3 regions of the Kribbella jejuensis genome follow, and region 3 is predicted to be linked to each of the others. Evidence: predicted binding sites of a transcription regulator. Region 3 holds the regulator's gene; each other region holds the start of a gene.
What was found. Region 3 encodes HrcA, which represses chaperone genes, less so after heat shock. Its sites were predicted from a motif close to TTGGCACTCGNNNNNNNCGAGTGCCAA; they were not measured.

Region 1 (3,272 bases), on a different contig from region 3:
AGACGCCACCGGCCAGCTTGGCCAGCCGCTCCTGCAGCTTCTCGCGGTCCCAGTCGGAGTCGGTGCGCTCGATCTCGGCCTTGATCTGGTTGACCCGGCCCTCGATGTCCTCGGCCTTGCCGGAACCCTCGACGACGGTCGTGTTGTCCTTGGAGACGACGATCCGGCGGGCCGAACCGAGCACCTCGAGGCCGACCTGGTCGAGCTTCAGCCCGACCTCGGGAGCGACGACCTGCGCGCCGGTGAGCGCGGCCAGGTCCTCCAGCATCGCCTTGCGGCGGTCACCGAAGCCCGGCGCCTTGACGGCGACCGAGGTGAAGTTGCCGCGGATCTTGTTGACCACCAGGGTCGACAGCGCCTCGGCCTCGACGTCCTCGGCGATGATCAGCAGCGTCTTGCCGGACTGCACGACCTTCTCCAGCAGCGGCAGCAGGTCCGCGATCGCGGAGATCTTGCCCTGGTGGATCAGGATGTACGGGTCCTCCAGCACCGCTTCGCCGGCCTCGGCGTCGGTGATGAAGTACGGCGAGATGTAGCCCTTGTCGAACTGCATGCCCTCGGTGAACTCGAGCTCGGTACCGAAGGTGTTCGACTCCTCGACGGTGATCACACCGTCCTTGCCGACCTTGTCGAACGCGTCCGCGATCAGCGCGCCGATCTCGGCGTCGCGGGCGGAGATGGTCGCGACGTGGGCCATGTCGCCCTTGTCGTCGACCGGCTTCGCGGTGTCCACCAGCTTGGCCGAGACCGCCTCGACGGCCGCCTCGATACCGCGCTTGAGGCCCATCGGGTTGGCGCCGGCGGCGACCGCCCGCAGGCCCTCGTGCACCAGTGCCTGCGCCAGCACCGTCGCGGTGGTGGTGCCGTCACCGGCGATGTCGTTGGTCTTGGTGGCGACCTCCTTGGTCAGCTGCGCACCAAGGTTCTCGAACGGGTCGTCCAGCTCGACCTCACGGGCGACGGTCACACCGTCGTTGGTGATGGTCGGGGCGCCCCACTTCTTGTCCAGGACGACGTAGCGGCCCTTCGGGCCCAGCGTCACCTTCACCGTGTTCGCGAGCTTGTCGACGCCACGCTCCAGCGCGCGCCGCGCGTTCTCGTCGAACTCGAGGATCTTCGGCATGAAGAAAACCAGTCCTTTTCTGAATATCTCTGGTTGCAGGCACCGGCCCCGCTGCCCCGGACCCACTCCGCCCCGGCGCCAGAGGCCCCGGGGCGGTGTCAGTCAGGAACAGCGGGCGGACGTCACTTGCTGACGACTGCGAGGATGTCGCGGGCGCCCAGGATCAGGTAGTCCTGGCCGTCGTACTTGACCTCGGTGCCGCCGTACTTGGAGTAGATGACCTTGTCGCCGACGCTGACGTCCAGCGGGACGCGGTTGCCGTTGTCGTCGATCCGGCCGGGGCCGACGGCGAGGATCTCGCCCTCCTGCGGCTTCTCCTTGGCGGTGTCCGGGATCACCAGGCCGGACTTCGTGGTCTGCTCGGCTTCGAGCGGCGCGACGAGGACACGGTCCTCGAGCGGCTTGATCGTGACCGACACTTGCTGACCTCCACGGTCGATTTCGCTTGTCTGTGGCATGTGGTCGCGCTCCCCTGCCGTCGCGGGGGTCAGAGGCCGGACCGCTGGCACCCTCCCACGGAGAGTGCCAACACCGAATCTAGGCCGCGATTAGCACTCGGTCAACTCGAGTGCCAAACGAATCTCGGTTGCGGCGCACTGGCCGCCGGAACCAGGTGAGTACACAATGTGGTTATGCGGCTACCCAAGCTGTCCGGCAAGACCCTCGCCGTGCTGGCGGCGGTCGGCGCCGTCGCTGTCGGAGGCGTCGCAGCCAACGCCTCGAAGCACGACTCCCCGGCCGCTTCTGCAGCGCCGACGCCGGCCAAGCCTCAGACGGACCAGCCTCGGACGGACCAGCCGGTCTCGCACGTCGCGACGGCGGCCGAGTTGCAGGCCGCAGCCGCGCTGCCGCAGTGCAGATCCGCGAGGCTCGTCCCGGTCAACCGCAGCTGGGGCATCCCGATGCCGTCGCTGCTCGGCAGCACCAGCACCACATGCAATCTCAAGTACGGCGACAACCCGTACCGCGGCTCCGACCGGACGGGTGATCCGGAGACCGCGATCTTGGTACTGCAGCGCAATCTGAACTTCTGCTACGGCAGCAAGCTCTCCGTCGACGGTATCTACGGCAGCAAGACCCGCGCAGCGATCAAGGCCGTCCAGAGCAGGCACCACCTGGTGGTGGACGGCATCTACGGCCCGAAGACCCGCTCCGCGATGAACTGGCGCCTGTACTCGATGGCGACCCGCAGCTGGAGCAGGGGCTGTTCCAGCCCGCTCTAAAGTTGCTGGGTGACTGTCACCGCTTTGCTGGACAGACCGGGCGCCGAGGTGCTGGCTGCTGCCTGCGCCGAGTTCCGCCCCGGCAGCGAGCTCCAATTGGTGGAGAAGCTCAGACGCCGGTACGACGCAACGCTTGTCACGGCTGCAGTCACGCAAGCCGCGTTGCGCCACCGCGCCGTAGCCAAGTTCGGCCCGGACGCGGAGCGCATGTACTTCACCCCCGACGGCCTGGAGCAAGCCACCCGCACCACGGTCGCCACGCACCGCGCGACCCGCCTCGCGACGACCATGCCGGGCGCCACGATGGTCGACCTGGGCTGCGGCATCGGCGGCGACCTCATCACGGCGGCCCGCGCCGGACTACGGGTCACTGGCGTAGAACGCGATCCGGAGACAGCAGCCACCGCCCGCGCCAACCTGTCCGTACTCGGGCTGCCGGGTGACGTACTGGTTGGCGACGCCGAGTCCACCGACCTCACGCCGTACGACGTGGTGTTCGCAGACCCTGCCCGTCGCGCAGACGGGCGGCGTGTGTTCGACCACAACGCCTACTCGCCACCCTGGTCGTTCGTGACCGCTCTGCTCGAACGGACGGCCTGCGTGAAGGTCGCGCCCGGCATCCCGCACGACGCGATCCCGGAGAGCGTGGAAGCGGAGTGGATCAGCGACGCCGGTGAGGTCAAGGAGGCCGCGCTCTGGTCCGGGCAGCTGTCCACGGGCATCTCCCGCCGAGCCACACTGCTGCCGGGCGGAGCCACGGTCACGGATGCGCCGGACGTCGACAGCGGTCCGGTGGGCCAGTACATCTACGAGCCGGACGGTGCTGTTGTCAGGGCCGGTCTGGTCACCGCAGTCGCCGCGGTGGTCGACGGTTGGCTGCTGGATCCGCGCATTGCCTATGTGACGGCCGCGAAGTACGTCCCGAC
Region 2 (3,272 bases), on a different contig from region 3:
ATGCCGGTGAGCAGGTGGGCGCCGGCGAGCTCAGGGGCTGAGGAATGTGCGCCACCTGCCGGTGGTCGGCCCTACCGGAGGTCCGAACGCCCAGCGCGCAGGAGGTCCCGGATCTCGGTCAGCAACTCCTGGTCGGTGGTCAGCGGGTCGGGCTCCGGCTCCACACCGCGCTTGCGGCGCTCGGCCAGCTTGTTCAGCGGCAGCACGATGAAGAAGTAGACCGCCGCGGCGACGAACAGGAAGTTCAGGCCGGCCTGCAGGACCTTGCCGATCGAGAACTCGGCTCCGTTCAGCTTGAAGGTCCAGACCTTACTGATGTCGGCCTTGCCGAAGATCGCTGCGATCAGTGGGTTGATCAGATTGTCCACGAGCGCGGTCACGATCGCCCCGAACGCTGCGCCGATGACGACGGCGACCGCGAGGTCGACGACGTTGCCCCGCATGATGAATTCCTTGAAGCCCTTGAGCATTGTGGCTGCCTCCACGAAGCGGGTGGTTGTCCCCGGACAAGTTAGGGCCAGAGAGTCTTCCAAGCGAGGGACCGCGCCGTTTCACGACACATCGTGCCGCGACAACTTCGGAAAGTGATCACCCGGTGTCTGGTGTCATCGCCACAGTGATCCGTGAATTCGTACTCGCCTGAGCCAGCCGGGACGCGACCTCGGGTGCGGTGGCGACGACGATCAGCGCACCCGACGTACTCGATCGGGGCTCGGGCAGCGCGACGACGGGCACCCCCCGGGCGAGCAGCCGTGCCGCGTCGGCGCTCGTGGCGGCGGCGGCGTACAGGTTCACGTGGTCGCCGACTCGCAGGAGGGTGCTGATGTCGGCGTCGTCGACGCGGAACGGATAGGCGACCGAACCTGAGGGCACACCCGATGGCGCCAGGAATCTGGCGTCGGTGAGTGGCTCCCCGGCTCTGACGGGCCCGCTGAGCACGCGTGCAGTCAGCTTGCTACCAGGTGTGAGGGCGCCGGATGGCACGACGCCGGGCGGTAGCTCGATCGTGCGCAGGTCGCCGCGATCGAGCGCGGCGCCGCCGGTCAGGTCGCGCGCAGCGGCCAGCACTTTGACCGTCGGCGGCGGTGGAGGGGAGAGGGCTTGAAGTCCGAAATACACCGCGGCGGCCGCGGCGGCGCCGGCGAGGAGCCGACGGTGCCACCGGGCCGCGCGGAGCAGGTCACGAAGCAGAGAGGGGATTGTCATGCCGGAGAAAGTACGAGTTTCTCCGGCGACCGCCTCTCAGTTATCCACAGGCGGCCGTCAGGCCGCGCTGGACCCGGAGGAGGTCGACGAGCTGCTCGACGACGAAGTGGAGCTGCTGGACGACGAGGTCGAGCTGCTCGACGAAGAATCGGACGACTTGGACGTCGAAGAAGAAGACGACGAGTCGGAGGACGCCGCCGGCACCGAGCCCTTGCCGGAGGACCGGCTGTCGGTGCGGTAGAAGCCGGAGCCCTTGAACACCACGCCCACGGCGTTGAACACCTTGCGCAGGCTTCCCTGGCAATTCGGGCACACGGTCAGAGCGTCGTCCGTGAAGCTCTGGCGCACCTCGAGCGCTTCGCCACAGTCGGTGCACTGGTACTGGTACGTCGGCACGGTCGGTTCCCTTCAAGCCGCTGGCACTCCTACTACCCGACTGCTAATAATGCGCCAGCGGGCCGAAGTATTCCAAACCCGGGCGTGCCTACCTCAACTCTGCGTCCATGTCCAGCGAACGCAGAGCAACGCAAAGTTGTGAGGGACCCCATTTGGGGTGGACGGGCGGATTCTCTACGGTTGGTCCGTGCGTCGCCTGTTTCGAGTCGTCATCGCCAGCGGAATCGCCCTTGTCACGATCCTGCTGGTGATCGCCGGTACCCTCGTGTACGTCGTCCGCCACTCGTTCCCGACGTACGAAGGAACGATCGACCTGGAGGGCCTGGACGGCGACGTCAGCGTGGTCCGGGACGCGAACGGCATCCCGCAGATCTACGCCGACACCCCGGCCGACCTGTTCGCCGCGCAGGGCTACGTGCACGCGCAGGACCGGTTCTTCGAGATGGACTTCCGCCGGCACGTCACCTCCGGACGGCTGAGCGAGCTGTTCGGCAAGGACGCGCTGGAGACGGACAAGTTCGTCCGGACGCTCGGCTGGCGGCGCACCGCCGAGGCAGAGCTGCCGCTGCTCAGCCCGACCACCCGGCAGTACCTCGATGACTACGCACGCGGCGTCAACGCGTACCTGTCCACACACAGCGGCTCCGGCCTCAGCCTGGAGTACGGCGTACTCTCCCTGCAGCCCGGTGGTCCGAAGAACTACCGGCCGGAGCCGTGGACCGCGGCGGACTCGCTCTCGTGGCTGAAGGCGATGGCCTGGGACCTCGGCGGCAACCTGGACGAGGAGATCACCCGCACCAAGATGCTGGCGGCGTTCCCGGCGCGCAACGTCGAGAGCCTCTACCCGCAGTACCCGTACGACCGGAACCAGCCGATCATGGCGGCCGCCTCCGTCGGTAAGGACGGCAAGTTCAGCTCGACGCCGGGGCCCAGCCCCGAGGTCCGGCGGAGCATGCTCACCAAGGACCTGCTCAAGTCGCTGGACTCGGTGCAGAGCGTGGCCAAGGGCCTGCCGCAGCTGCTCGGTCAGGGGGACGGCGTCGGTTCCAACTCGTGGGTGGTCTCCGGCGACCACACCACGACCGGCAAGCCGCTGCTGGCGAACGACCCGCATCTCGGCGCGACCATGCCAGGTATCTGGACCCAGGTCGGCCTGCACTGCAACAACGTCGGCAAGAGCTGCCCGTTCGACGTCTCCGGGTTCAGCTTCTCCGGTCTGCCCGGTGTGGTGATCGGCCACAACAACGCGATCTCCTGGGGCTTCACCAACCTCGACCCGGACGTCCAGGACCTGTACCTGGAACGCATCGACGGCAACAACGTCCTCTACAACAACAAGTGGCGTGCGATGGCCACCCGTGAGGAGACGTTCAAGGTCGCCGGCGAGGACAAGCCGGTCAAGATCACCGTCCGCGAGACCCGGCACGGTCCGCTGATCTCCGACGTCGGTGAGGACGAGCAGAAGGTAGGGGAGATCTCCGCCTCGCAGGCGAAGTACCCGAAGGCGTACGGCGTCGCCCTGCAGTGGACCGCGCTGAACCCGGGCAAGACCGCGGACGCGCTGTTCGCGATCAACACCGCGCAGAACTGGACCGAGTTCCGTGCCGCCGCACAGCAGTTCCAGGTCCCCTCGCAGAACCTGGTGTACGCCGACACCGACGGCCACATCG
Region 3 (3,272 bases):
CACCGAGCAGTACTACATCCACTACGACCCGACCAACACGGTGCTCGCCACCACGACGTTCGAGTCGCACCCCGACTACCCGTGGATCGAGGGCGCGGTGATGCCGGCGATCTGGACCCGGACCTGGGGCGAGGGCAAGGTCTTCGTCTGCACGGTCGGCCACAAGCTGGACGACCTGGAGACGCCCGAGGTACGCACGATCATCGAGCGGGGGCTGCTGTGGGCGAGCAAGTGACCGGAGTCGGCATCGTCGGTACCGGCGTCATTTCCGGTACCTACCTGGACCACCTCGCCAAGCTCCCCGGCGTCGACGTGGTCGCGGTCGCGGACCTGGACGTCTCGCGCGCTCAAGCCATCGCGGACCAGAACCCGGGCATCCGCGCGGTGTCACCGGAGGAGCTCTACGCGGCCGACGACGTCGACATCGTCCTCAACCTCACGATCCCGGCTGCCCACGCCGCCGTACACCAGGCGGCGATGGAGGCCGGCAAGCACGTGTACGGCGAGAAGCCGCTGGCCATGGACCGTGCCGAAGCGGAACCGCTGCTGAAGTACGCCGCTGCCAACGACCTGCGTATCGGCTGTGCACCGGACACGGTCCTCGGCACCGGCACCCAGACGGCGCGTGCGGTGATCGACCGTGGTGACATCGGCACCCCGCACGCGGCGACCGCGTTCATGGTGACCCCCGGCCACGAGCTGTGGCACCCGGCGCCCGAGTTCTATTACCGCCCCGGCGGCGGTCCGGTCCTCGACATGGGCCCGTACTACGTGACCAGCCTGGTGACGCTGCTCGGTCCGGTCGTCCGGGTCACGGCCCGCGCGGGCCGGGCGAAGCAGCAGCGGAAGATCCACACCGGACCACGCGCTGGGACCGTCTTCGACGTCGAGGTGCCGACGCACGTCACCGGCGTACTGGAGCACGAGTCGGGCGCGCTGACCACCGTGCTGATGTCGTTCGACGTCTGGGCCGGGCGGCTGCCCCGGATCGAGGTCCACGGCACGGACGGCAGCCTGTCCGTCCCGGACCCGAACGGATTCGACGGCGCCGTCGAGATCGTGACCCCGGATCAGCGCGAGTGGACCGAGGTTCCGGTCGCCGGCGGGTACGCCGGGACGGGCCGCGGGGTCGGTGTCGCGGACATGGCCCGGGCCTTGCGCACGGGCGAGCCACACCGGGCGTCGGGGGAGCTGGCGTACCACGTGCTCGACGTACTGGAGTCGTTCATCGACTCCGCCGTACAGGATCAGCCGCTTGATGTGGCCAGTACAGTGACACGTCCGGCGCCGGTTCCGTTGGGAGCCTCACCCGAGACCGCCTAGACTGGCACTCTGAACGACGGAGTGCCAAGGGTCCGAAAGGGTGGTGCGCGTGCTGGACGACCGCAAGCTGGATGTGCTCCGCGCCATCGTCGAGGACTACGTCGCGACCCATGAGCCGATCGGGTCGAAGGCACTCGTGGACCGGCACAACCTCGGGGTCTCCCCGGCCACCGTACGTAACGACATGGCCGCGCTGGAGGAGGAGGGGTACATCACCCAGCCGCACACCAGCGCCGGCCGGATCCCGACCGACGCCGGCTACCGGCTGTTCGTCGACAAGCTGAGCACGGTCAAGACGCTGTCGGCGGCGGAGAAGCGGGCGATCACGTCGTTCCTGGCCGGTGCGGTCGACCTGGACGACGTGGTCCGCCGGACCGTGCGGCTGCTCGCCCAGATCACCCGCCAGGTCGCCATCGTGCAGTACCCGTCGCTCAACCGGTCGAGCGTGCGGCACATCGAGGTCGTCACGATGAGTCCACGCCGGCTACTGCTCGTGTTGATCACCAGCAACGGGCGGGTCGAGCAGCGGCTAGTCGAACATCCCCAGGACGTCGACGAGCAGCTGATCGCCGACCTGCGCTCCCGGCTGAACTCAGCCCTCGCCGGTCAGCGCCTCACCGACGCGGCCACCTCACTGGCCGGCGTGCCCGACCTGTTCGCGCCGGCCGACCGGCCGCTGGTCTCGTCGATCGTCACCACGCTGTTCGAGGCGTTCACCGACGAGGTCGGCGAGCAGCGGATCGCGGTCGGCGGCGCCGCCAACCTGACCCGGTACGGCGACGACTTCGAGCGGAACGTGAAGCCGGTGCTGGAGGCCCTCGAGGAGCACGTCATCCTGCTCAAACTGCTCGGCGAGGCGACCAACCCGCAGACGCTGACCGTTCGGATCGGCCACGAGAACCCGTACGAGGAGCTCGCCACCACCTCGGTGGTCGCGACCGGGTACGGGTCCAAGTCGGAGGTACTGGCCACCCTCGGCATCGTCGGGCCGACGCACATGGACTACCCGAGCACGATGGGCGCCGTACGGGCCGTCGCGCGCTACGTCAGCCAGATCCTGGCTGAGTCATGATTCAAATGAAGACAACCCCCTGGTCTGGAGTATGAGCACCGATTACTACGCCGTCCTAGGTGTCAGCCGTGACGCGTCACCGGACGAGATCAAGAAGGCGTACCGCAAGCTGGCACGCCAGTACCACCCGGACGTCAACGACTCCGAGGACGCGCACCAGAAGTTCCAGGAGATCGGGCGTGCGTTCCAGGTGCTCAGCGACCCGCAGAAGCGGCAGCTGCACGACCTCGGCGGCGACCCGTTCGCCTCCGCGGCCGGCGGGCCGGGCGGGGCTGGGTTCGGCCAGGCGTTCACGTTCACCGACATCATGGACGCATTCTTCGGCCAGACCGGCGGCGCGACCCGTGGACCGCGGCCGCGCACCCGGCGCGGCCAGGACGCGTTGATCCCGCTCCGGATCGACCTGGCCGAGGCCGCGTTCGGTACGACGCGCGAGCTCAAGGTCGACACCGCCGTCCTCTGCCCGACCTGTAGCGGATCCGGCGCGGCGGCCGGGTCCGAGCCGGTGACCTGCGAGATCTGCCACGGGCGCGGTGAGGTGACGCACACGCAGCGGTCGTTCCTCGGTGAGGTGCGGACGATGCGTCCCTGCCCGAACTGCCGCGGCTACGGGACCACCATCCCGAACCCGTGCGTCGAGTGCTCCGGCGACGGGCGGGTGCGCTCCCGCCGGACCGTCACCGTGAAGATCCCCGGCGGCGTCGACACCGGCACCCGCGTGCAGCTGTCCGGTCAGGGCGAGGTCGGCCCCGGCGGCGGCCCGGCCGGCGACCTGTACGTCGAGATCGAGGTCGAGCCGCACGACATCTTCACCCGCAACGGTGACGATCTGCACTGCACGGTCACGCTCCCGATGACGGCCGCCGCGCTCGGTACG

Region 1: a site for HrcA is predicted at 1,672-1,698, ahead of groES (co-chaperone GroES). Genes of this name have one in related genera too.
Region 2: a site for HrcA is predicted at 1,623-1,649, ahead of FB475_RS08575 (FmdB family zinc ribbon protein). Genes of this name have one in related genera too.

The regions. Positions count from the first base shown of each region.
Region 1 covers NZ_VFMM01000001.1:2,046,749-2,050,020, forward strand. The annotation lists gene groL (chaperonin GroEL) at 1-1,123, opposite strand, end outside; gene groES (co-chaperone GroES) at 1,246-1,542, opposite strand; gene FB475_RS10005 (peptidoglycan-binding domain-containing protein) at 1,756-2,346, shown strand; gene FB475_RS10010 (class I SAM-dependent methyltransferase) at 2,356-3,272, shown strand, end outside.
Region 2 covers NZ_VFMM01000001.1:1,750,210-1,753,481, reverse strand. The annotation lists gene FB475_RS08590 (GNAT family N-acetyltransferase) at 1-41, shown strand, start outside; gene mscL (large conductance mechanosensitive channel protein MscL) at 72-485, opposite strand; gene cpaB (Flp pilus assembly protein CpaB) at 589-1,206, opposite strand; gene FB475_RS08575 (FmdB family zinc ribbon protein) at 1,264-1,602, opposite strand; gene FB475_RS08570 (penicillin acylase family protein) at 1,790-3,272, shown strand, end outside.
Region 3 covers NZ_VFMM01000002.1:1,491,395-1,494,666, forward strand. The annotation lists gene FB475_RS27230 (ThuA domain-containing protein) at 1-235, shown strand, start outside; gene FB475_RS27235 (Gfo/Idh/MocA family protein) at 220-1,323, shown strand; gene hrcA (heat-inducible transcriptional repressor HrcA) at 1,373-2,395, shown strand; gene dnaJ (molecular chaperone DnaJ) at 2,427-3,272, shown strand, end outside.